4 regions of the Paenibacillus sp. FSL K6-2524 genome follow, and region 1 is predicted to be linked to each of the others. Evidence: riboswitches for the same ligand, from Rfam matches in the RefSeq annotation. Region 1 holds a riboswitch; each other region holds the start of a gene.
The links. A riboswitch is a leader RNA that binds a small molecule or an ion and turns the genes downstream of it on or off. The one in region 1 is predicted to bind cyclic di-AMP.

Region 1 (5,997 bases):
ACACATGATCAAAGGGTTTATTATCTTTCTATTATAGAAGAGGAGAGCAGACGGTTATCCTTACTAAGTAAGCAATTATTGACGTTATCCACCTTGGACTATGATTCAAATACATTGCACATGAAAACATTTAATCTTCGCGCCCAAATTCGTCAAGTCGCTCAAATCATGGAATGGAAACTTACGGATAAGGAATTATTTCTTAAATTAAGTGTGCCTGACATGAATTTATATGGGGATGAAGATTTATTGCATCAAGTATGGATGAATCTCATTTCAAATGCGATAAAACATACTCCGGCTGGCGGTAAGGTGATGATCGCTGCAGAAGTTCAGGACAAGCACTGCATTGTTACTGTATCCGATACGGGTGAAGGCATTGCTGAGGGGGATTTACCTAATATCTTCGACCGTTTCTTTAAGGCGGATCGGGTGCGAACTCGTGAAAGTAACGGTACGGGGCTCGGACTTTCCATTGTTCAAAAAATTGTTCATGCTCACAACGGGTCGATTCAAGTAGCTAGTAAGCTAGGAGAAGGAACCGTATTTACCGTGACTTTGCCGTATTTGTAATTTGTTATTCATATTCCGTTCATGTTTCCCTCCTAAACTAGAGTCATAGAGACAAGGAGGGAAATTTTTATGTTCTTAGCACTAAGAGAAATGCGACACTCGAAGGTTAGATACATTTTTATAATGGTCATTATGTTGTTAGTCTCTTTTCTGGTTCTATTCGTAACCGGTTTGGCGAAGGGACTTGCTGACGCGAATATCTCGGCAATCGAAAGTATGTCAAATAATCATTTCGTGATGCAGGGGGATGCGGAGCAGAAATTTAGACGTTCGCAACTGGGTGAAGATGATTTGAACAAAGTCCGCTCGATTGTAGGAGAAGAGAACGCAACTCCAATTGCAATGCAAATGAGTGCAGTTACAGTTGAAGGACTGGATACGAAATCGGATGTTACCTTTTTTGCAGTAGATATGGCAGGAGCACTCTCACCTAAAGTTGTGGAAGGTGAAGCTGTCACCAATGATGACAATGGGAATGTCTTGGTGGATTCTAAGTTAGCTGATGCAGGATTGAAGATTGGTAGCACCATTAAAGATCAATCGACGGGAATGACTCTGACGGTTACGGGAATTGTCAAAAATCAGTCCTATAGCCATACTCCGGTTATTTTTATGAATATTCATGACTGGCAAACCATGAAAGGGCTGATGTCTCAGGACCCTGAGATATTGAAATCATCCCTGTTTAATGCTATTGCACTAGATGTCACTTCTGATCAAGCAACGGCGTTATCGGGGAAAGTGGACAACTTGGAAGTGATGACACAAAAAGAAGCTGTTTCTAATATTCCAGGTTATGCGGAAGAGCAAAAATCACTCTTGCTGATGATATCCTTTTTATATGTTATTGGTGCATTCGTTCTAGCAGTCTTCTTCTATGTCCTAACGATTCAAAAGACCAGTCAATTTGGGATATTGAAAGCCATGGGAACGAAGACAGCATATCTCGCAAGAAGTGTGGTAGGACAGGTTTTAATCTTATCTGTTGTAAGTCTTAGTGTGAGTCTGTTGTTGACATGGGGATTAATGTCAATCCTTCCTGAATCCATGCCGTTCCAGATGAATCTGTCTACCGCTTTATTAACAAGTGGTCTGTTTGTGGTCACGTCCTTGTTAGGATCACTTATTTCAGTAACTCAGGTTGCTAAAGTAGATGCATTGGAAGCTATTGGGAGGGTTGGAGCATGAGTTCAAAATTGATAATGAAGCAAGTTACAAAGACCTTTGGTGACGGAGATTCAACGATCTCAATCCTTAACCGTTTAAACCTCGAAGTTAATGAAGGAGAGTTTGTAGCTGTTCTTGGTCCTTCTGGTTCTGGTAAGAGTACGTTCTTGTCAACGGCGGGTGCGCTGTTATCTCCAACGAGTGGAGAGATCATTCTGGACGGAGAGTCTCTGACTGGAAAAAGTAAGCAGGAGCTTACTTCAATACGCTTGCATAAAATTGGGTTTATGTTTCAAAGCGCGAATCTACTGCCTTATTTAAAAGTACAAGAACAGTTGTTATATGTGGCAAGGCTTACTGGGATGAATTCCAAGGAAGCGAAAGACCGTTCCGAGCGTTTATTGAAACGTCTGGATATATGGGAACGTCGTAATTTTTATCCCGAGAAGTTATCTGGAGGGGAGAAACAACGGGTAGCTATAGCTCGGGCATGGATGAACAATCCTGCGATTCTGTTCGCAGATGAGCCAACAGCCAGCTTGGATTTCAAGCGAGGTAGACAAGTGGTGCAAATGATAGCTGATGAAGTGAAATCAGAAGGTAAATCAGCTGTCATGGTTACGCATGACGAGCGAATGTTAGAGTGGTGTGACCGTGTGTTGCACTTACAGGATGGAGTGCTTGTGTAAAGAATTCATCCACTTATATTTTTAAAATAGGGGTGTTCCACAAACCATGTGAATGGTTACTGGGATGCCCCTTTTTGTTAGCTTGTTCACGTTCTTTTCTGAGCTGCGCTTTCAGTATAGGAACACTTTGTCCAAGTATGCATTGAATATCGGCTAAGGGGAGCTTCATCCCGTACCATAGAAACTTCAGGACTCTCTCGTTAAGAGCCTCAGTAGATCGTAGGGGATCGCTCGTCAGTCCTTCAGAGCATTGACGTATACAAAATTGATAAGCTTGCAAAGAGAACTGACGAGGATTCCAATCCGCTTGAGAAAAGGGCTCGTAGAGCTCTAAAAAGGTACACGTTGTTACTTCTTCCGCTGCAAAGGATTCTTCCAACATCACATAACTAAGGGAGTATATTGAATTCGCGTACTTGTGTACGTATTTTGCATACATCTTATTGTTGCTATGGAGTTTTCGTAGTAAGGGAGACTTGTTCATTGTAAAAGTCCTCTCTAAAGATAAATTGTGATAAATTTATAAAATCGAGAAGTAGGCCGTAGATTTATCGATTAAATTTGTTGTATTTAGATCAAAGTGAGGCTGCTTCGGGATTAAGACCTTCGGCAATGCTTTAATAAAATTGAATGATTGCGGTACTCCCATAATTCTGCACCCACAGCAATTCTGTGCTGTACATATTTGACTTGAGCAAGTTTCAGTAAGGCAGTCTGAACCAATTCAAACTGATTTTTCGCCCAATCAGAGTCTTTATGACGAACAATCTCCAACGCTTCTTCAAGTGTACTATTCCGGATATTCATTAGGAAGGAACCCCATCTAATTAAATCCACTGCTGTATCATCCGCAGAAAGGATACATTCAGCAAAGCCACATTTTTTACCACAAGAAAGCTTAAGGACAACATGCCAGCATCGTTCTGATTGTCTTGTCCCACTCAGAAGAAATGGGGGAGAATCAAAAGCAAAGAGTTCTATTTGCGAAAGTTTATTCTGATTCATTTAGCGTTCCTCCTGAGGATTCCATAAGTTTAAGATCCACATGATGGGTGAATTTAACCTTTTCTATAAAAGCGAACAGTTCGGATTCACTCTCACAGACAGCAGTATGCTCCAGCCATATCCGGTATCTCTTTTTATGAATAGCAGATAGATGTAAAGGAAAGATCTTGCGAGATCTTACGATATACCAACCGGAGGCAACATCCTTCCAAGGTGCTCTAAAGACATTGGAGAGTGGAAATCTGAGTCGTGTAGACCAATCCTGTTTCTGCTGCTTATCCCGAATGCTTCTATACACCTCGCGTACAATGTTTGGATCCATGCATTTCTCACAAGATGAATGGTTACTAAACTGGCGAAGCACCTCTATTTTGTTCTCACCAAATCCGTAACCCACAATATATCGCTGATTATTATCCTCATACCATAGCGCCCCGAAGCATAAGTAGCTTAGACTTACGGGTTCAAGCATGTTTTGATGTATCCCCAAATAATAAACCTTTTTTCCATTCAAAGTGACTCATCCCTTTGCAACTCTTTCATTGTAGGCATCAAAAAAACCGCAGACAGAGTAGGACCTCTGCTGCGGTTTGCGATTACAGGGACAAATAAACCTGACGCAAATGCGTGGCGAATGAAGGGTCTCTCTCTATGCGCTTACGAGGTTAGCTGTCGGATTCGGGCGGTGAGAGTCGCCCTACCTTATGAGACTACAAATCATCTCCTTCGGATTCACCCCAGTAGGCCTTATCGGCCTGATGGTTCCCCCGTTTCCCGCGGAACGCGGTAATTCAGCGTGTGTTCCTCAGAATGATACTATGGCTTGAATCCTTTTGTAAAAGTCAAAAGTTATCTCTTAAGTCAGGGTTAAACCAAATTCGGGCAACAACGGAGAAAAAATGGACTAAAAGCATATATGTGACCTATTACAAGGCCTCTACCTCTCTCAGGCTCGGTTTCTTGATTTATAGGTTTTTGAGTGGTCAAAGTCCCCATTTTCTATTCTGTATTAAATTTATCACAATCATTACCATTTTCGCGATAATCATTGCAAACTCACGAAAATAAGAGAGATAAGGAGTATAGATATCAAGTAAGCGCTCTCCAATATGTATTTAGTTTCGAATTTGCATTTTTTTGGCAACAATCGCATTTTACAATAAATCAGCTTGAATGTATGATTACTCCTGTTTCCATCACACAATTCAAAAAACAATCGAATATTTATCCGCTTAATTTCCGTTAAGGAAAGCGGGGGAACCAACAATGGGCATCCGATGTGAGAGTCGGAGCCGATTATGGGGTGAATCCTGTAAATGATGCATGAGTAGTGCATTGATACAGGTAGGGCGACTCTCACCGCCCGAATCCGACAGCTAACCTCGTAAGCGTATGGAGAGAGGATGAGTGCAATGTGACGGCTTTTGAGTCACAGAGGATTTCCTCTGTGGCTTTTTGTTGTGCCATTTTATGAAAATTATTTACAGGTACCGTCTAATGACGTGACACAGTGATTGGGAACTGTGTCCGAAAATGATGACTGATCAAAGGATCGTTCGGAGATTTTCGTTGCCTCCTTATGTGCTTGAGAAAGGGAAAGATAGAGATGGCGAAAGAAGAATATGTAGTTGTATGGGCACCAACAAAGGCCGGAGAAAATTTCATAAAATTATTGAAATTCAAAGGCATTAAGGTAGCAGGGATAACCAACAGTCAAATGGGCAAAAGTCGGCTAGAAGAATTGGGAATCGAGCATTGTATTTTGGCAGATACGAGTCATCCGAATACGTGGAATCTCCCGCCGTTCCCGGTAGGAAGAGTATATCTGTTTGAGAGCAGCCTTACGTTATGTTGTCGTTACATTCAGATGTGCCGCTCATGGACGAGAAAACCCATTTTTGTAATCACAACTTCTATAAATCCGCGATTAGTGTATAAGGGGCTTGGGGCGAAATATGTAATTTATTCTCACAGCGGTGATGTGGCCTTTCTGGCAGACAAATCCGCCCTATTAGAATAATGAAAGGAGTGTGATGAACCATGATGGATCTGTATATGGTGGTTGCATTAGCAGTTATATACGGTTTGTTTTATGGATTTACGACTTGGTGCGAACGTGTAATTGAAGATACGGGGAGGAATGAATTGTGATTCTGATTATCTCGATTACCTTTTTATTGTTCCTATATTTAGTGTATGCCTTGATTTATCCGGAAAAATTTTAATTTCATAATAACGTAACTCTAAATATTGTAGAAGTTTTAGGCAATATAAGCCTAATTATAGGAGGGTCAGTCATTCATGGGCATTTTACAAATCGTTGTTGTAATCGGAATCCTGCTGTTACTGGTTAAGCCGATGGGCACTTATTTATTTCATGTATTTTCCAATGAGCCGAATCGTACGGATAAATGGTTTTCGCGTATTGAAAAGGGCATCTATTCCTTGATTGGATTGAAAAAACGGGATCGAATGTCTTGGAAAAAATATGCGATGAGTTTTATTTTGACCAATATCGTATTGGTAGCTTTCAGTTATATTTTTCTTAGATTGCAGCGGGAAT
Region 2 (5,997 bases), 3.9 Mb from region 1:
GGGTACCTTCGCCCCAAACAGATTAATTTTATTTTAGCTAATAATCTCCCAAATGCAAACATATACATGCTGTAGATGCTTGTCAACAGGAGGTATCCATTGCATGACCAGACGAACTATTATCATTGGCATTTCTATTCTTAGCTTATGCCTCATCGGCGGAGCCCTGCTGTTCAACCTTCGCTCAGATCAGGACAATCTGCCTTCACTCGCTTCAGAAATGGGCAAGCCTCAGACTGTACAAAGTCTGACAGAAGCACCCTCTACCACACCAATTGAAAGTATTCAGCAGCCCACAGCGGAAGTGCTGAGTCAGCGAGTTTCGGAGTACCACATCAATGTGGCGCTGAATGAGAAGGAAGGAACGCTCACCGGATCGGAAACACTAACCTGGACCCACCCCGGTAAGAAAACCGTAAACGAATTGTATTTCCATCTATACCCCAATGCGTTCGCCTCAGCCGAAACCACATTTATGAAGGAATCAGGCGGCAAACTACGGGGTGACGCTATGCCAAAGGATGGTTGGGGCTCCATGGAGTTAACCGAGATCCGAACCAGTGACGGTATCTCCTTACTCCACCGGGTACAGTATGTTCAACCTGATGATGGGAATGTAAAAGACAAAACCTTGGCCAAAGTACGGCTTCCCGTCTCCGTGCGGGGCGGAGAGAGTATAACGCTAAAGGTCAATTTTACCGTCAAGCTCCCAAAAATATTTGCCCGGATGGGGTCCGCCGGAGATTTTGTGATGGCAGGGCAGTGGTTTCCGAAATTGAGTGTCTATGAACCCGCAGGCACGCGTGGTGTAGCTACAGAAGGTTGGAATCTTCATCAATATCATGGAAATTCTGAATTTTATTCTGACTTCGGCATTTATAACGTGAAGATTAATGTACCCAACAACTACACTGTAGCCGCCACCGGATTTCCGACCAAAGCTGCAGTAATAGATGGGGACCGTAAGACGGTGCAATATTATGCAGATGATGTACATGACTTTGCATGGTCGGCTTCACCTAACTTCGTCTATGCAGAGGAACCCTTTTCTTCTCCCGATGTCCCGGGTGTCCGGATCAAACTATATCTAGATCCAGCTCACAAGGATTTAAAAGAACGCTACTTCTATGCAGCCAAAGTGGCATTATCTAATTTCAGTAAATGGTATGGGCAATATCCTTATTCTACCCTATCTATTGTTGTCCCGCCCGCCGAAGGCAATGGAGCTGGTGGAATGGAGTATCCAACACTTATAACCTCTTTTGGAGCGAGCAGTGACTCTCCCGGTTACGAAGAACTTGAGCGAACTGTCATCCATGAAATTGGACATCAATATTTCTACGGTATGGTAGCGAGCAACGAATTCGAGGAGGCCTGGTTAGATGAAGGTTTCACCTCTTATATAGAAGACAAGTTAATGGAACAAGAATTCGGCATCACTGCGAACCTGCCTATTCAGGCCGCTATGATCTCCTCTCCTGTCTCACTAACACAGGTCTCATGGAAGTATGGTTCAAGTGATAACTATGCCAAAAATGTCTATTACCGCGGCAAACTAGTTCTGCGCGACATCGAGAACCAGGTCGGGAGCAAGACCATGAACCGGATTTTATCTACCTATGCGCACAAATATCGGTTCAAGCACCCCACATCGACTGATTTTCAAAAAATTGTAGAGCAGGTCACAGGACGCTCCTGGAAGCCTTATTTCAAACAATATGTATATGACGGTGAAATGGCTGATTACTCCATCAATAGCATCACCGTGAAGCCTATCAGTCAGGATAAGAGTCCATTGTACGAATCAACCGTCAGTATCAGCCGGAATGGGGCAACAACCCCCAAAGTTCCGCTACTCTTTACCTTCAAGGATGGACATACGACTCACAAAGTATGGACCGGAGAAGACAACCAAATCCAGATGAAACTGGAATATAAAGAACCCCTAGTTTGGGCTATGATTGATCCCGACTATTCACTGGTATTGGAAAATAAGCATATTAACAATTTCTTTAACGCTGACATCGATAAGACGCTCCGCACACGCTCTAATCTAGGAATCGTCAAACTATTGGAGTCCCTACTTGGATCATTCCTATGGTGATACCTAGCTCATAAAACTAAGGCTGTGCTTACGATGTAAGTTTTGCTCGATGCTTATTCAAGTTGCTACGCCCACAAAATCCATGCTTACGACGTAAGTTTTGTACGACGTCTATTCTATGGTGCTACGCTCACAAAACTTTTAGGAGGGAAGAAGGTTATGACCTATGTTCGCAGTGGATGGGGGCATCTAAAGAAGCAGTTTCCCTCCGTCATTATTCTGTTTCTATATCAACTTCTCTGGGGTTTCTTTCTGTACCGGCTAGTTGATACGGCTGTCACCTCGGTGCTACAAAGATATCCGGATCCTTCACTTAGCGACCTCAGCCGGATTCTGTTTCTTGTTGAGGGTCAAATCGGACTACGGGAAAACCCCGATATTGCAATGTACTTCTGGATTTTGGTCAGCATGGTAGCCATTCGTTTGGTACTGGCTCCTCTAATTCAAGCCGGCATCTTGTATGGATTAATGCCCCAGGAATCACGAAAATCCGGTTTGCCACTCTTTAGAGGAATGCAAGTGTTCGGGAAGCCGCTTTTTCTCTTTTATCTTCTAGAACTCATTCTTATTTTAGTCCCAGCATTTTGGATTGTACCTAAATTGAATCATCTCTGGCCTAGTTTACTGCAAACAGGAAGCGATCTTCCCACTATATTAACCATAGGGGGCTATGCGCTTGGATGGGTTTGTTACATCTGGATCCTAAGGCAATGCCTCCTGTTCGCCCAGTTTGGATATCTATTTAAAATGGGTACCTGGGGTGCCTTACTGACGTGTATAAGATATCTGTTACCAGGGATAGGCATTTCACTACTGCTAGGGATATTCAGTTTTACGGTGTTCATGTTGTTCGGTACCATCTCATGGTTCTGGACAGGTTTAATCGCACTTATTCTGCAACAATTACATCCATTATTCCGAAGCATATTTAAAGTTTGGCAAGTAACGTCTCAATATCAGCTCTGGGAAACAAAGTCACAAAAAAGTTAATTTTATTTTCTCTCTACTAACTTCCCTATTCCCTTGTAACTCTAAGACCCCCGTATCTTTACGGAGGTCTTGTTCTCTATTCACTCTGTAATTCTCGCTATTTAACTATTGCCAAAAGATACCTACCCCTGCTACAATAACAGCAGTACAATTCCAGTAACAACTTTGTAATTATTTTTGTCATCTTTAGCAGGAATTCTACTCTCGATGTAGAATATGTATTCTCGGGTGTTATATCATAGCCGAATTCCCTGACCGGGGAACGGGGGAACCATTTTGGGTGAATTGATCTCGCTTCAGAGGGATCATAGGGGACCTTCAACCGAATCCTTAAGCTAACCTCGTAGGCATTGGAAGGAGCTTGACCTGTTTTGAGAAAAAAGCTAACCGCAGTAGCAGTAGGTTGTGCCCTCTTATTTACTTTAGGAACTGGTAGCGCTTTCGCAGATTCCAAGTTGGACAGTGCTATTGACAAGGGCCTAGGTACTAAATATGTTTCGGGTGGAACTACAACATCAGGATTTGATTGTTCCGGATTCACTATGTTCGTATTTAGCAAACTCGATATCGAGTTGCCTCATCAATCAGGATCCCAATATAAGATGGGAACTGCTGTAGAAAAAGATGAGTTGAAAGCTGGCGACTTGGTGTTCTTTAACACTAGTGGCAAAGGCGTATCTCATGTAGGCGTATTTGTTGGAGACGGAAAGTTTGCTCACGCTTCTTCTTCTAAAGGAGTAGTTATCAGCAAGCTAAGTGATGATTATTATGTTAAACGCTATGTTGGAGCTAAACGTATACTCAGTACAGATAAGTTTGAAGAAGTAGCTACAGATTCACCAGATCATGATGATGTAGAATAATAGTAACAAGCAAAACCCGCAGAGGTTCCATTCGGAATCCTCCCTGCGGGTTTTTTTATTGCCCACAGGAATTATTACCACGTTAACGGGAATTATAAACGGATGGGAGACATCATTATGGGAATATCGACCAAATAGGGTGTTGAACTTGTAAAAGTTTGCTCACTTTGATACACTAATCAAAGTAAATAGTAACAACTTTGTAATCTGTCTTGTAACAGTAACTACGACTACGACTACGACTACTTTCAGGTGCACATCATTGAACAGCCGAATTCCCGGCACCGGGGAAACGGGGGATCCAGTATGGGTGAATTGATCTCGCTTCAGAGGGATCATAGGGGACCTTCAACCGAATCCTTAAGCTAACCTCGCAGGCATTGGAAGGGATTTGACATCTTGAGAAAGACTTTGACAGCAGCGGTAACTAGTTTAGCTATTTTGTTTACTATGGGAACAGGAAGTGTCTTCGCCGATACCTCAAGCAAAACACCATTAGAAACTGTAGTTAGTTCGGTATACGGTACACCCTACAAATTTGGGGGAGTTAGCACAAGCGGATTTGATTGTTCCGGATTCACTAGGTATGTCTTTAAGAAGATGGGTGTGGATCTTGCTCGTGTTTCTACAGCCCAATACCAGCAAGGTAAAGCCGTATCTAAGAGTCAACTAAAAGAAGGGGATCTCGTTTTCTTCAACACGTTAGGAAAAGGAGTATCTCATGTCGGTATTTACATCGGTGATGGAAAGTTTGCACACTCTTCATCCTCGAAGGGAATCAGTATTGATAAACTAAGCAATAGCTACTATAAAGCTCGTTATGTTGGAGCTAAGCGTATTTTGAGCCAATACAGTTACTCTGTCTATGCCGCTGAATCTTGATTTCTTTCATAAAACAAACACAAACATAAGTAATGTAAGATAAACTTTATCGCCACAATTGATTCTTGCCGGAATCTATTGTGGTTTTTCGTATTCTATTCAACAACACGGATACTCAGCAATATATGCCGGATAATCAATATTGGTTCAATCTCTCTTCTTTATAACGAAATTTTTAATTAAAAGGTTTCCGCCTTTTACTAATTTCCTTATAATGAGAATTACCCCTTCACTTCACATTTCAAACATCTCAAACATTAGAGTCTTTACAATGATATAAAATCCCGTTACAGTGAGGGTAAACTGACTCTGCTGGAGAACGCAAAATGCGGCATTCCTACGGTCCAAGGAGGCATAAAAATGGATAAACCTATTCCCCAGTTTCAGATAGCCGCTATGGAAGATAGTCACGGAGCGGAAATAAGCACATGGCGTTACGATTCCCCTTATGATGTCTATAGTTGGCTACCTTGGGAACAAATGAAAGCGCTCGATGTAGAATTCGGTAATCCAGTTTTACGGGCCGAGCAGTATGTTTCCCTATTGGATGCAAATGGAGTACTTTCTGGATTTGCCCAATACTTTCCACTAACTGATGTGACAAGACTCGGGATCGGTATGCGACCTGATTTATGTGGGCATGGTATGGGGCAGTCATTTGTATTGACGATTGTGGAGGAAGCCTTACGTCGCACACCACATCATGTCATTGATCTAGAGGTACTGACTTGGAATACTCGGGCAATCCGAGCCTACCAAAAATCCGGTTTTACGATTACAGATTTATATGAAAAATTGACTCCCGGGGGAATATCCAAGCCATTTTATTGCATGGTATACAAAGGAATTCCAACTCTTCCAGAAACGCCAACTTCAGAATGACTATGACAATCTGCACATTATTTCAAAAGATTTGAATAGTATATAAAATAAATATTACTATTTTTGACACAAACGCTTTGATCCGCTACCAGGTTCCGTTATAATAAAGGGGATAGTTTACATTTGGAGGGACGATCGGAATGCAAAAGTGGATCATGAGCGGGTTATTCTTCGTCGCGTGTGGATTAGCCCTTGTATTAATGCTCTCCTTACCAGGCAAAGAACAAGTTGCACAAGAAAATAAACCTCAAATGCCAGAAGTTACGTTAAGCGCAG
Region 3 (5,997 bases), 4.0 Mb from region 1:
AGCAATACTAAGACTGCCATACTCCTTGCCTCCTGGAGAGGCCGCCATCCGCTGGGCTACTTCCTTCTGAATCATGACGACAATATGTTCCAGTGGTAATTTCTCTTCCAATAGCTTCATCAGGATCGGCGTCGTTACATAATAAGGTAAATTAGCCACCACGCTAACACCGCTAACATCGCCGAATTCTGCCTCAAATAGTGCGCGCAAATCCAGATCCAGAACGTCGCCCTGTATAACATTTACTTGAGGATAAGGCTCCATAACTTCTCTAAGAATAGGAATGAGACGACGATCGATCTCTACGGCCGCCACCTTCCCTGCTTCTTGAGCCAGCTTTTCCGTAAGCGCACCAATACCTGGACCAATCTCCAGTGCTCCTTTGGACTCATCTAATCCTGCTGCAGCAACAATCTTACCGAGGATATTCTGATCGATCAGAAAGTTCTGACCTAGACTTTTTTTAAATTTAAATCCGTGTCGCGCAATGATCTCTTTCGTCCGGCGTGGCGTTGAAACGTCTTCCAAAATATTCATAACAAGTTATACCCCTTTGTCTTCCAATTGAGCTAATGCGGCCGCAAATTCTTCCCGGCTAATTCTAAATACTGTCATCCGCTTATAAAATTGTTTCCCATTACAATATCCAATACCAAGTATTTCACCCATGACTCTCCGCCGAGCAGCTGCCTCCGGATGAATAATAAGCCCTGCCGCCAATAAATCCTCCCAGTCGGTCATTCCCGCTTCACTGGCTTCACCAACGACTTCACTGCGTACATTAGCTAGGGCCTCACGTATGACCTCAGGAGAAGCATTCTCGACGCCGATATCTCCCCGCTTCGTCGCATCTGCTTCCCGCAGGAAGGCATGCTTACAGCCAGGCACCCGATTGGCTACAATTTTGCGGATGCGCTCACCGGCATGATCAGGGTCAGTAAAAATAATAACACCACGTCGCTCCTGTGCTAGGGCTATCTTCCGCAGTGTCATTTCGTTAATTGCAGAGCCACCGGTTTCAATCGTATCTGCTTCTAAGGCACGTTTCACAGCAACCGTATCGTCCCGGCCCTCCACCACAATGATCTCTTTGATCATGTACTCTCTTCCTTCCTTATCACAACAAAAAGAAGAGGATAAATCCTCTTCTTGAACTTAAGCTTATTTATTAACATAATATTATCCGATTCCCTACCCAATGTAAAACTAGATCTCTAGTTTAACTCAGGCTTGGTAGGACCAATGACATAGACTGTACGACCCTTCTTGCGGCCAAATTGATTGGCTGCCTTCAAGCTATCGTAATAGACGTCCATTTTATTACCTTTAATTGCACCACCCGTATCCTCGGCACGACGGAAGCCAACACCTTCGATATAGACCCACCATCCCATCGGGACAACGCTCTTATCTACAGCAATTGTTCTTCCCTCTTTCACACGAGTACCGGAAGCTGTCTTCGTACCAATACCGTCTTCCTCGGCAGAATAGGCGGTAAGAGTGACGTTCTTCAGCACTTTTTTATATTTAAACGAGACGCCACCTTTGGTCGTTAGTCCACTAATATCAACCTTATCACCGGTCCGAGTGATACTGGCAGACAGAACGGCTGTTGGTTTCTTTGTACCAACGGCTATCACTTTCGGTTGAGCGGTCTTAGAGACCTCTTTACCGAGCCACTGCTTAGATACAAAAATTCCGTCTTCATATACTTTCTCTATGTTGTGGGTAACTAAACCTTTGCTTCCCTGCTGGATGACCTTAGTCTTCCCCTTAAGCAGATCTGGATCAGAGGTCTTCACGATGGTGAATGGTACAGCCTCTTGAGTTTGAACCAGTTGCTTGTTAACCCGGACAATCCGAATCTCCAAATTGGACTTAAGCTCACTACTCAAAGCAGGGGTAATTTTATCTATGGGGTCCAAGGAAACACCTAGTTCCTTGATAGCACCCTCTACGTCTTTCTGAGTTGTAAAATGTGTCTTGGTTGTTCCGTCCACAGTAAGCTTTACGGGAACGGCTCTCACAACGGAAATTGCAAGTGGACTTGAAACTTTGTCCTCCGGATTCAATAAAATGGAGTGTTCATCCAACACCTCATTCATTAGCGAGTGCTGTGTCTCTACTGATCCCATCTCACCGTCTTTTGCCAAGGCGACATTCTTCTTGTCTTGGCTATTCAAACCAATCAGTGTGACAACTGCAGCGATCACGAACAAGCTAATTACAGAAATCCGACGTAAATTTTCAGGCTTCCAATGCATTGCGTAAGACATGCTGGATGAGCGTGATTCATGGGTCTCCTTTTTGTGGAAAATGCCCATATCTTCTCTCCTCCTTCATAGCCCCGCCGTCTAAGTCGATATAAGATACATTTGACGTGACTATTATTCATTTGTACGAAATGCATAAACAACTGCATTCCGCATCCTGCCCCAGTCCGGTCGGCATAGGTCATCCTCCTGTTAAACAAGAGTATGATGTGCCTATTACATTTATTCAAAAACAAAAGAAGCCTAAAGAAAGAGTTAGAGGAACTCCTTCGTGGCTTCCGCATGTCATGATGTAATAGGATGCACGAGTTGCCTCTCTTGAGACGCTTACGAGGTTAGCTGTCGGATTCGGACGCAGAGAGCCGCCCTTTCTCAGTACATTCGCTCATGGCGCAATGACCTCGAATTCACCCCAAAGACCCATAAAGAAATCAATTACGAGAGGATCGGTATACGAACCCTGATCAATCTACGTATCGGTTCCCCCGTTCTCCATTAAGGAGATTCAGCGAGACTGGTTCATGGAAACATGTGATCGAAGACGTCCCATTAGTTTCCAGATGGACACCGAATTCGATTACTGAAAAGATTCTATCCTGTTTCGATGCATGTTGTAAAGCATCAATCAACCACGTTTCTTTTAAAATATGGTTAATTTTTTGTAATATTCTCGCTTTAAACAGTTAAAAAGTATTAATCTTTCCCGTTTACTCACTTTTTCAGCTCTTTTACTCTCGAATTCATCTAATCCCAAATAGTCCCAGCGCATTTTGAGTTGTTATTTCAGCGATTTCTTCGAAGGACATGCCTTTTATCTCAGCTGCAGCTTCTGCAACTAGACGAACATGTGCAGACTCATTTCTTTTACCACGATATGGGTGTGGTGTTAAATATGGGGAGTCCGTTTCGATCAATAATCGATCCATCGGTGTCTGTGCTAAGACCTCTTTTGGCTGTTTGGCATTTTTAAACGTAATGGGGCCACCAAACGACAAATGAAACCCCATATCCAGACACATTTTAGCAATTTCCCAGCTTCCGGAGAACGAGTGCATCACTCCGCCAACCTCACTTGCCTTCTCTTCACGTAAAATCCGAACCACATCTTCATGTGCATCCCGGTTGTGAATGCAGATTGGCATGCCCAAACTCCGAGCCAGTCCAATTTGATTACGGAGTACCGTATGTTGTACATCCTTAGGTGAAGTATCCCAATAATAATCGAGGCCTATTTCGCCGATCGCAACTACCTTTTCGTGGGCACATAATTCGGCGATCCAGTCCAAGTCACCTTCTTGCATCGTAATCGCATCCTGTGGATGCCAACCAACAGCTGCATAAATGAAGTCATGAGCCTCCGCAAGCTTCATTGTTGTCGGGATCGTCTCCCGATTAAAACCGATATTGATCATTCGAGTAACACCTTGCTCCAGTGCCCTTGTAATCGTTTCCTCGCGGTCTTCATCAAACTGAATTGCATCCAAATGAGTATGAGTATCGAATAGCATTCTGCTAATCCTCCTAATTATGTCTGTAATTGAAACAAATCCGCAATTTCCTGGGGAAGCTTATCTAACACAGGGGTCAATTTATTATCCGGAAAGTACAAATGAAATTTACCCCGATGAAGTCCACTGATTGACCGAACAATATCCGATACCTCAGAAATTTCTCGCAACTGATCTTGACGATCCAAGAGTAGTATTTGTTTCTCCCTAAATTTCCCGTCAGGTCGAAAAACATCATACGGCAGATCAGTGGGAAAATCAATTTCCAAGTCGTAATCTGGGTTAAGTCCCACTTTTGCAAAAGCGTGCCGTATTTCTTCTATCATTTCCTTATCAAGGGATTCAGTTTCTACATATTTATACAATTTACGGTCCATAAATCGGGAACAAAGATCACTAAGTAAATCATCCTTCTCATTTCTCCATTGCATAAATGCAGTTTGAATGAGCGCCTCATCTAATAGTAGATACTCCTGCACAGTTAATTCACGTTTGAATAGGCCTGGCAATGGATCAGGTAAAAAAGCGAAGGAATGCCCACTCTTATACAATTCCTTAGCTCGGCGAAGAATTTGCCTTAGGATGATCTCTGAACTACGGGTAACGGGATGAAAATAAACCTGCCAATACATCTGGTAACGGGACATCAAATAATCTTCCACCGCATGCATTCCTGATTCCTTCACAACAACCCTACCTTGAAATGGCCGGAGCATCCGTAATATTCGGTCCATATCAATGGTGCCATAATTTACACCCGTAAAATAAGCGTCCCTGAGCAAATAATCCATTCGATCCGCATCAAGCGGGCTTGAGACCAAGTTAACAACGATCGGTTTGTCATAATCTTTACGAATGACGGATGCCACTTTGGCCGGGAAATCATCACCCAATCTTCTTAATACTGAAGCAACCTCACTATCTCCGAGCAATATTTTACAAGTCCAATCCTCATGGTCCATTTGAAATGCCTGTTCTATAGAATGAGAAAAGGGACCGTGCCCAAGATCATGGAGCAATGCCGCACAAAGAGCAACCAATCGCTCATCCCTTGGCCAATCAGGGTACTTACCCTGTTCAAACTGCGAGATGATTCGACGAGTAATTTCATATACACCTAGAGAATGAGAGAATCGGCTGTGCTCTGCACCATGAAATGTTAAGTAAGATGTGCCAAGCTGCCTGATGCGACGGAGACGTTGAAATTCCGTAGTATTAATGAGAGACCAGATAATTTCATCCTGCACATGTATATAGTTGTGTACCGGATCTTTGAACACCTTTTCTTCACGTAATTGGCGATGCATGGCTAACACTCCTTATCTCATATTTTTTCATATCTAATTCTTAAAAATATTTAGCAGAATTATGCCTTATATCGACATAAAATGTCGAATTATGTCGAATAACGACGAAGTGTTGATTTCCAATATGTCGAATGTTGGAAAGCACTTATTTTTACTGGATTTATAGGAAAAACAGACCCTGCAAAGCGCAAATATGGAGAATTAAAAGAAATATTCCATTAATAGGTTGACTATTTTGGCAATGGTTGGTATTATAAATATCATAAAAGATAGAAGTTTGTCGAACTATGACATATTTAAATTATAGCGGAAGGGGTTATCATCAGTTATGATGAAATCAACTGGAATTGTAAGAAAAGTAGATGAATTAGGTCGGGTTGTTATTCCGATTGAATTACGCCGTACACTCGGTATTGGCGAAAAAGATGCACTGGAAATTTATGTAGACGGAGAGCGGATCATGTTGAAGAAATATGAACCTGCTTGTATCTTCTGCGGCAACGCTGAGAACGTTATTTACTTCAAAGGTAAGATCGTTTGTCACGAATGTATTTCTGAAATTCCTGCCCCTGTGACAAACTAGGAATTATAGTATATAATAGATTTATTGAAACTGTTAATTCTAACCTTTTTCATATCTCCTTGGTCCCTCTAGTAGGATTACTCCTACTAGTAGGGATCACTTTTTTTGTCCTTACCTCTATAATAGCAGTTGGTAAATATCTCTTTTTGAGACTCCTCGATCTCCCGCAGCTTTTTTCATCGCATCTTTACGCGAAATTCCCTCTTGCTCCTCATAATGAACAACATGTTCTTCTACTGACAATGTTTGCCACCATGCATCTCGTCTCTGTTTAACATCTTCGGGATTCGCTCCGTCTATAACAATACAATACTCACCAAGCGGTG
Region 4 (5,997 bases), 3.5 Mb from region 1:
TGTGTTGTAGTTTTTCTTTGTTAGGAAAAAGGTGTATGCTAGAATACTCTCATATACATATATTCAGCCGAATAAATAATTTAAGAGGAAGTAGGAGTGCTGTTGCAGCAAAATAATGGGAAACCAACGTCATCAAATTTACTGAAGTGGCTGGGAGGGGCGGGGGTCTTTCTTCTTCTCAAAGGCAAGGCGCTGCTTTCTGTTCTTAAATTCAGTAAATTTGCTGGACCCGTAATTTCTATGATGGTGTCGGTAGGCGCCTACGCATTAATCTATCCATGGAGTTTTGCTATTGGGTTTGTATTGTTGTTACTTGTTCATGAGCTAGGTCATGTTATCGCAGCGAAACAGAAGGGACTGCCGGTCAGTGCACCGTTATTTATTCCCTTTGTTGGTGCATTAATATCTATGAAACAACGACCGTTGGATGCGCAAACCGAAGCTTATATCGCCTTTGGGGGACCTCTTCTCGGGACAGTTGGTGCGACGGCTGTTTTTTGGGCGGCTTTGTATTTTGATCATCCCTTACTATATTCACTTGCTTATGTTGGCTTTTTTCTGAATCTCATCAATTTACTTCCGATCCATCCGCTTGATGGAGGACGGATTTCTACTGCAGTTTCACGCTGGTTATGGTTGGTTGGATTAGTGGGTGGTTTGGTCGTTATTTTTTATATGCGATCGTTTTTATTCTTCATTATTTGGGCACTATTTGCTTATGATTTATTCAATAAGTATATTCGGCGGCGTAAGAATCATAAAAATCATTTCATCATGAAGAGTTTTGTAATACCGCTTACGCAACTGCAAAGTGAAGGATACATGATACCTGGACCTGAGCACAAAAGGAATTTACCATTTGCTACGTATAGCGACCTGAACCGACAGCAACATGTGACCATCTTCTGGGAGAGCCTAGGACTCCGAGGCATAGCACAACTTCCGCAGCAAAGTATTATTCATAAAGTAAGTGTAGCTGGAGTGGATCAGGTTTATTTGGAGGACGGACCACATCTCAAGGTGAATTGTGAGATAAACTTTACCGTTTACGATAATGATAAGTACTATGATGTGCCCACAAATGTACGTTGGAAATACGGTATCAGTTATTTTTGTTTAGCCGGACTATTAGGGATTATGATGTATATGGTGCAATCTAATCATCTTTGATATATCTTCGAAAAAAACAAGCCGAACTCCCAAATGGGAGATCGGCTTGTTCTATTTAATGATTCAATTATTGATTAGGAGCTGCCATGCTGTCATCTTGAGTGATAATTACAATTTCAGCATTCGTGATACCTGGCAATGATCTAGTCATCATGGATGAGTGGTAGGCAACAATTTTCATACCTGCTTTCAATTCTACTTGACCACCAAGTATAGAGATCACTTTAGTATCTTCCGAGATATTCAAAATGACATCGTTTTGACGAGAGTTGTCAGAACCTACATTTACATATACTTGGTCTTTTGCTACATCGTCTGTTGCAGAGATTGTACCCTCAATTTTGTTGGTTGCTTCTGCCTTAACGACGATTTTGTCAGCATGTGTTTGGCCTGGGAAGCTAAGTGCCATCACTGGACCATAGTAAGCATCAACACGAACATCAGCTTTCAATGCATCTTTAGTTAATGTATTACCTTCTTCGTCAACGATTTGAGTTTTCTCATCAACGGAAAGCATGACATAATCGGTTCCGCCTTGTTTCATTGCGCTTCCGATCAAAGTGATTCTGTGATCCTCTACATTTGTAATAATACCGTTCGTACCGGCAACCTCCTCTTGAACGGACTCTTCTACTTCTGTATTCACCACGACATAGTTGGTTGTGGATTGAGCTGGAATGCTCATAGTTACAGCAGGTCCATAAAATGCTTTGACACTCATGCCAACTTTGATATCAGCGGCTTTGATGGCTTTACCATTTTGATCAATAATTACAGCTTTGTTGGCAAAGTGTAATACCATCGTGTCCTCGTTCGAGTTATAGATGTCTTTACCTGTTACAACAATTCCGTTTTCTTGCACTTCGGTTACCTTACCGTCAATTCCAGTGAAGCTTTGGTCTTGAACAATAAGTGTCAATGCGGTTCCGCGTGCTGGAATACTTTTTGTGATACTAGGACTGTAAAATGCTTTAACGGCTTTCTTCTCATCCATAATCGTTTGTAGAGCTACGCGTTTACCTTTAGAATCTATAATTTTAGTATCTTTAGTGATGGAAAGAACGATTTCGCTTTGATCGGATGGTGTAACACCACGACCTGTTACGGTAATGAACTTGCCGGTTTTATCATTTGTAAAGTCAGTAATTTGCCCCATAGTACCTGAAATCACTTTGAGTTGGCTCAGAATGTTACCAAGGCTAATTTGTCCGTAATGAGCTGGTGCAGCGGTTGGGATGCTTTGTGCATTTGCTGCCACTGGCATAGCTGCCATCGTTAGAATAGATGCTGTTGCTATTACTTTATACATTTTGTTCATTTGTCATACCTCCATTATTTGTGTAGATATTCAACCTAGGTGCTTGGAAAGTTAATTTAAGCCAAATAGGCTTGTTTATATAATTCTAGACGGTGAGGTCCCGTGAAATGTTGCAGTTTGTATGGGAATCTCTTTAGATTTCATATATTTACTATGGGTATATGTGTATCAATTAACATTAATTTAGAAGTGATTCGAGTTGGGATCCATGTTACGATTTGGACGTACCAAAAATCATGCCGAAGCCCATTCGGGCACGGGGGAACCATTTATTGGGGTGAAGTCGCAAGCATGTGACAAGGGGAATCCACTTTGACCCGAACCCGTCAGCTAACCTCGTAGGCTACAAAGGGAGAGATTTATTTTATGAAGTACAAGTTTAAAAATATGGTTATCACCGGAGCTCTTATTCTAGCACCAGTTCTAGCGGCAAGCCCGACAATGGCTGCTCCGAAAGATGTGGCTACTCAGGTTCCGAATTTTAATATGATAAACATTGAAAGCTACGGCTTTTATTTTAATACTCAGAACTGGTCTGAGCTTTTGGATAAGCTAGGACTTAATATTAAGCCTGTTATCTCACAACCAGATGTTACATTACCGGACAATAGCAAGCCTGAATCTAGTACTCCGGAATCTAGCAAACCGGAAACTAGTGATCCGGTGAAACCAAGTACTCCAGTAGAACCGAGTACTCCAGTAGTGCCAAGCACTCCAGTGAAACCAAGTACACCAGCACCAGAACCATCAAATCCTGGAACAGGAACGGATAATGGGGATCAAGCTGTGAAGGATGATTTTGCTGCACAAGTGGTTGATCTAGTGAACCAAGAACGTGCTAAGGTAGGACTTCAACCTTTGAAATCCGATTCTGCACTTACTAATGTCGCGATGCTGAAAGCGAAAGATATGTATAACAACAATTATTTCGACCATAATTCGCCGACTCTTGGATCTCCGTTTGATTTGATGAACGCGCAAGGTATTCAATATCGTACGGCTGGTGAGAATATTGCCAAAGGGCAACGTACACCAGCAGAAGTGATGAATGCATGGATGAATAGCGATGGTCACCGTAAAAACATTCTAAGTGCTAATTACACTACAATCGGTGTAGCGTACTATAATGGTGTGTGGGTACAAGAATTTATCGGATAATAATAACTTTGGAATGGAAGCCTGCAGGTATACCTGCGGGCTTTTTTTGTGTTAAAAATGACGACAAAGTTAACGTTTTGAGCCACTTTAAAACAATAAATAATAATCCTATGTAAATACCTATGTTATATGTGAAATGTGGCGCAAAATGTGGTATGTTAATGTAAATTGTGTTAAAACGGGAGCGGTTTCTAATGAAAGTGAGCATTTTCGATGTTGCCAAAAAGTCGGGTCTGTCGGTCGTTACGGTATCCAGGGTATTGAATAATGCGACATCTGTACGGCCGAAGAATAGGGAACGAGTATTACAGGCGATGAAAGACCTGGATTACCGCCCGAATGCATCTGCTCGAAGCCTGGCAAGTGGCAAAACCGGTATTATCGGGCTAATGTTGAACACATTACATGATACTGTTCTTGATGCTGTAATTACGGAGATTAACGATTACTTAGCGGAGCATGATTATTTCTTGGCGCTTTCTATTTCACAGCATGAAGACACATTCCACCGTTCCTTATTTCAGGAAGATCGGGTAGATGGAGTGATCTTGTTGTCTCCAACAGATCCGGACATGTATATAATGGAACTTAAGAAGAGAAAAATCCCTTTTGTCATCCTGGATAATCAGCAGCGTACTCCTTCGGCCCCTTCAGTTATTATAAACAATTTCAAAGGTGGCTATGATGCGACAAAGCATCTGATCGATCTTGGGCATACTGAGATTGCTCACGTAAGTGGACCTAGCCTAGTCACAAGTAGCGAGGATCGGGAGAAAGGGTATTTGTTTGCGCTCGAAGAGGCAGGACTGAAGCCATTTGGTATTGAACAAGGGAATTTCAATATTCCCTCAGGTTACAATGTCGCGAGGCGTTGGATTGAATCGGGCACGTTACCTACTGCGGTTTTCGCAGCAGATGATTTTATGGCGATTGGTGTAATGGATGCATTTAAGAATGAGGGAATCCGAATTCCCCAAGATGTATCGATTGTTGGATTTGATGACCAAGTATATGCCGATGAGTTTCATCCATCATTGACGACGATTCGTGTACCATTCAAAAAGATCGGGAGGCAGGGCGTAAATATCCTGCTGAATTTAATCAAGGATCCGTCCAAACGAAATGCGACTGTGGAACTTGATCCGAAGTTAATTGTGAGAGAATCCTCAGGGGTGCCACGGCACTCTTCATAAATAAACAGAATTCAAGCATAATGCCAAATGGGATAAGCTTTATATCTGGAGTCTTCTAGGTTGCTACTTTTGTAGTATACCTGAAGGCTCCTTTTTTATTTGTATAATTAATAATCATTTCATGAACGCAATATGGTGTCGCAGGGTGTGTGGTTATGTCTTATTATTATGCAAAAAAGGATGCTTGCACAAAGTGTAAGTTTAACCGTTTAAACTTAAAAGCATATATTTTGTGATTATTTACACCTTCTATTTTTATAAAATAGTGCAGTTTTTGTGTAGGAAAAGGCGGAATCGTATTAAAAAGGAGTATTGAACAAAGATGAAGACTATTGTGTTATATAACATAACATAAAAGAATGGATTAAGACAATGATAATGAAATTAGGTTGGGTTTTAATAAAAATATAACGTTATATGTAATGTAATTATGTTGAGTTCATCAAAAAGATATTTAAATCATCGTATTTAGTATTATTGGATCTATATTGTTAGACGATAATTAGAATACATGACATCGATAAAGCGCTTTAATTTATTATTTAATCGAAAAACTCAGTTTATTTTTAAAAAGGTATTGTCAAACATCATGAATATGATTATTATAAGCTCATAACATATAAAGTTAAAGCCCTTTAACTTTATGAACAACATCTTGGTAAAGCAAAATAAAAAAGGGGAGGGATTGTAAGGATGAAATTATCTGAGTCCAAGCGCGAGAATTTTTATTTCTACCTATTCATCTTGCCGTGGTTAATCGGATTTTTAGTCTTTGCGTTATATCCAATTTTAGCATCACTGTATTATAGCTTTACGGATTACGACATTATTAGTAGTCCTAGGTTTATCGGCTTGGACAATTTCAGAGAGCTATTCCAAGACGAGTTATTCTACAAGTCGATTCTCGTCACGCTGAAGTATACCTTTATTAGTGTTCCACTCGGTCTATTTCTATCCTTAATTTTCGCGATGCTCATTAATATGAAGATACCTGCCCGTGGCTTTTTCCGCACAGCGATGTATTTTCCGAGTATGGTATCCGGCGTTTCGATGTCACTTTTGTGGTTCTGGATTTTTAATCCGGAAGCGGGTATCTTCAACTACATTCTTTCCTTATTCGGTGTTAAGGGACCTGCTTGGTTCTTAGACGAAAAGTTT

Region 2: it holds a riboswitch for cyclic di-AMP, as region 1 does, so the genes downstream of both, NST85_RS00565 (C40 family peptidase) here and NST85_RS18270 (hypothetical protein) in region 1, are expected to answer to the same signal.
Region 3: it holds a riboswitch for cyclic di-AMP, as region 1 does, so the genes downstream of both, NST85_RS00170 (3D domain-containing protein) here and NST85_RS18270 (hypothetical protein) in region 1, are expected to answer to the same signal.
Region 4: it holds a riboswitch for cyclic di-AMP, as region 1 does, so the genes downstream of both, NST85_RS02125 (CAP domain-containing protein) here and NST85_RS18270 (hypothetical protein) in region 1, are expected to answer to the same signal.

What each region holds. Positions count from the first base shown of each region.
Region 1 is NZ_JBBOSP010000001.1:3,986,766-3,992,762, reverse strand. Features, by position in the region: gene NST85_RS18295 (sensor histidine kinase) at 1-573, shown strand, start outside; gene NST85_RS18290 (ABC transporter permease) at 643-1,761, shown strand; gene NST85_RS18285 (ABC transporter ATP-binding protein) at 1,758-2,429, shown strand; gene NST85_RS18280 (hypothetical protein) at 2,443-2,811, opposite strand; gene NST85_RS18275 (hypothetical protein) at 3,027-3,434, opposite strand; gene NST85_RS18270 (hypothetical protein) at 3,421-3,948, opposite strand; cyclic di-AMP (ydaO/yuaA leader) riboswitch at 4,075-4,241, opposite strand; cyclic di-AMP (ydaO/yuaA leader) riboswitch at 4,654-4,841, shown strand; gene NST85_RS18265 (hypothetical protein) at 5,020-5,454, shown strand; gene kdpF (K(+)-transporting ATPase subunit F) at 5,582-5,659, shown strand; gene kdpA (potassium-transporting ATPase subunit KdpA) at 5,736-5,997, shown strand, end outside.
Region 2 is NZ_JBBOSP010000001.1:124,401-130,397, reverse strand. Features, by position in the region: gene NST85_RS00575 (M1 family metallopeptidase) at 104-2,104, shown strand; gene NST85_RS00570 (hypothetical protein) at 2,264-3,094, shown strand; cyclic di-AMP (ydaO/yuaA leader) riboswitch at 3,325-3,459, shown strand; gene NST85_RS00565 (C40 family peptidase) at 3,466-3,957, shown strand; cyclic di-AMP (ydaO/yuaA leader) riboswitch at 4,216-4,352, shown strand; gene NST85_RS00560 (C40 family peptidase) at 4,357-4,839, shown strand; gene NST85_RS00555 (GNAT family N-acetyltransferase) at 5,200-5,721, shown strand; gene NST85_RS00550 (c-type cytochrome) at 5,862-5,997, shown strand, end outside.
Region 3 is NZ_JBBOSP010000001.1:31,900-37,896, reverse strand. Features, by position in the region: gene rsmA (16S rRNA (adenine(1518)-N(6)/adenine(1519)-N(6))-dimethyltransferase RsmA) at 1-537, opposite strand, end outside; gene rnmV (ribonuclease M5) at 544-1,098, opposite strand; gene NST85_RS00170 (3D domain-containing protein) at 1,215-2,324, opposite strand; cyclic di-AMP (ydaO/yuaA leader) riboswitch at 2,582-2,794, opposite strand; gene NST85_RS00165 (TatD family hydrolase) at 3,014-3,781, opposite strand; gene NST85_RS00160 (HD domain-containing protein) at 3,799-5,088, opposite strand; gene NST85_RS00155 (AbrB/MazE/SpoVT family DNA-binding domain-containing protein) at 5,417-5,671, shown strand; gene rsmI (16S rRNA (cytidine(1402)-2'-O)-methyltransferase) at 5,789-5,997, opposite strand, start outside.
Region 4 is NZ_JBBOSP010000001.1:489,456-495,452, forward strand. Features, by position in the region: gene NST85_RS02115 (site-2 protease family protein) at 100-1,170, shown strand; gene NST85_RS02120 (peptidase) at 1,238-2,488, opposite strand; cyclic di-AMP (ydaO/yuaA leader) riboswitch at 2,716-2,848, shown strand; gene NST85_RS02125 (CAP domain-containing protein) at 2,855-3,646, shown strand; gene NST85_RS02130 (LacI family DNA-binding transcriptional regulator) at 3,841-4,839, shown strand; gene NST85_RS02135 (carbohydrate ABC transporter permease) at 5,533-5,997, shown strand, end outside.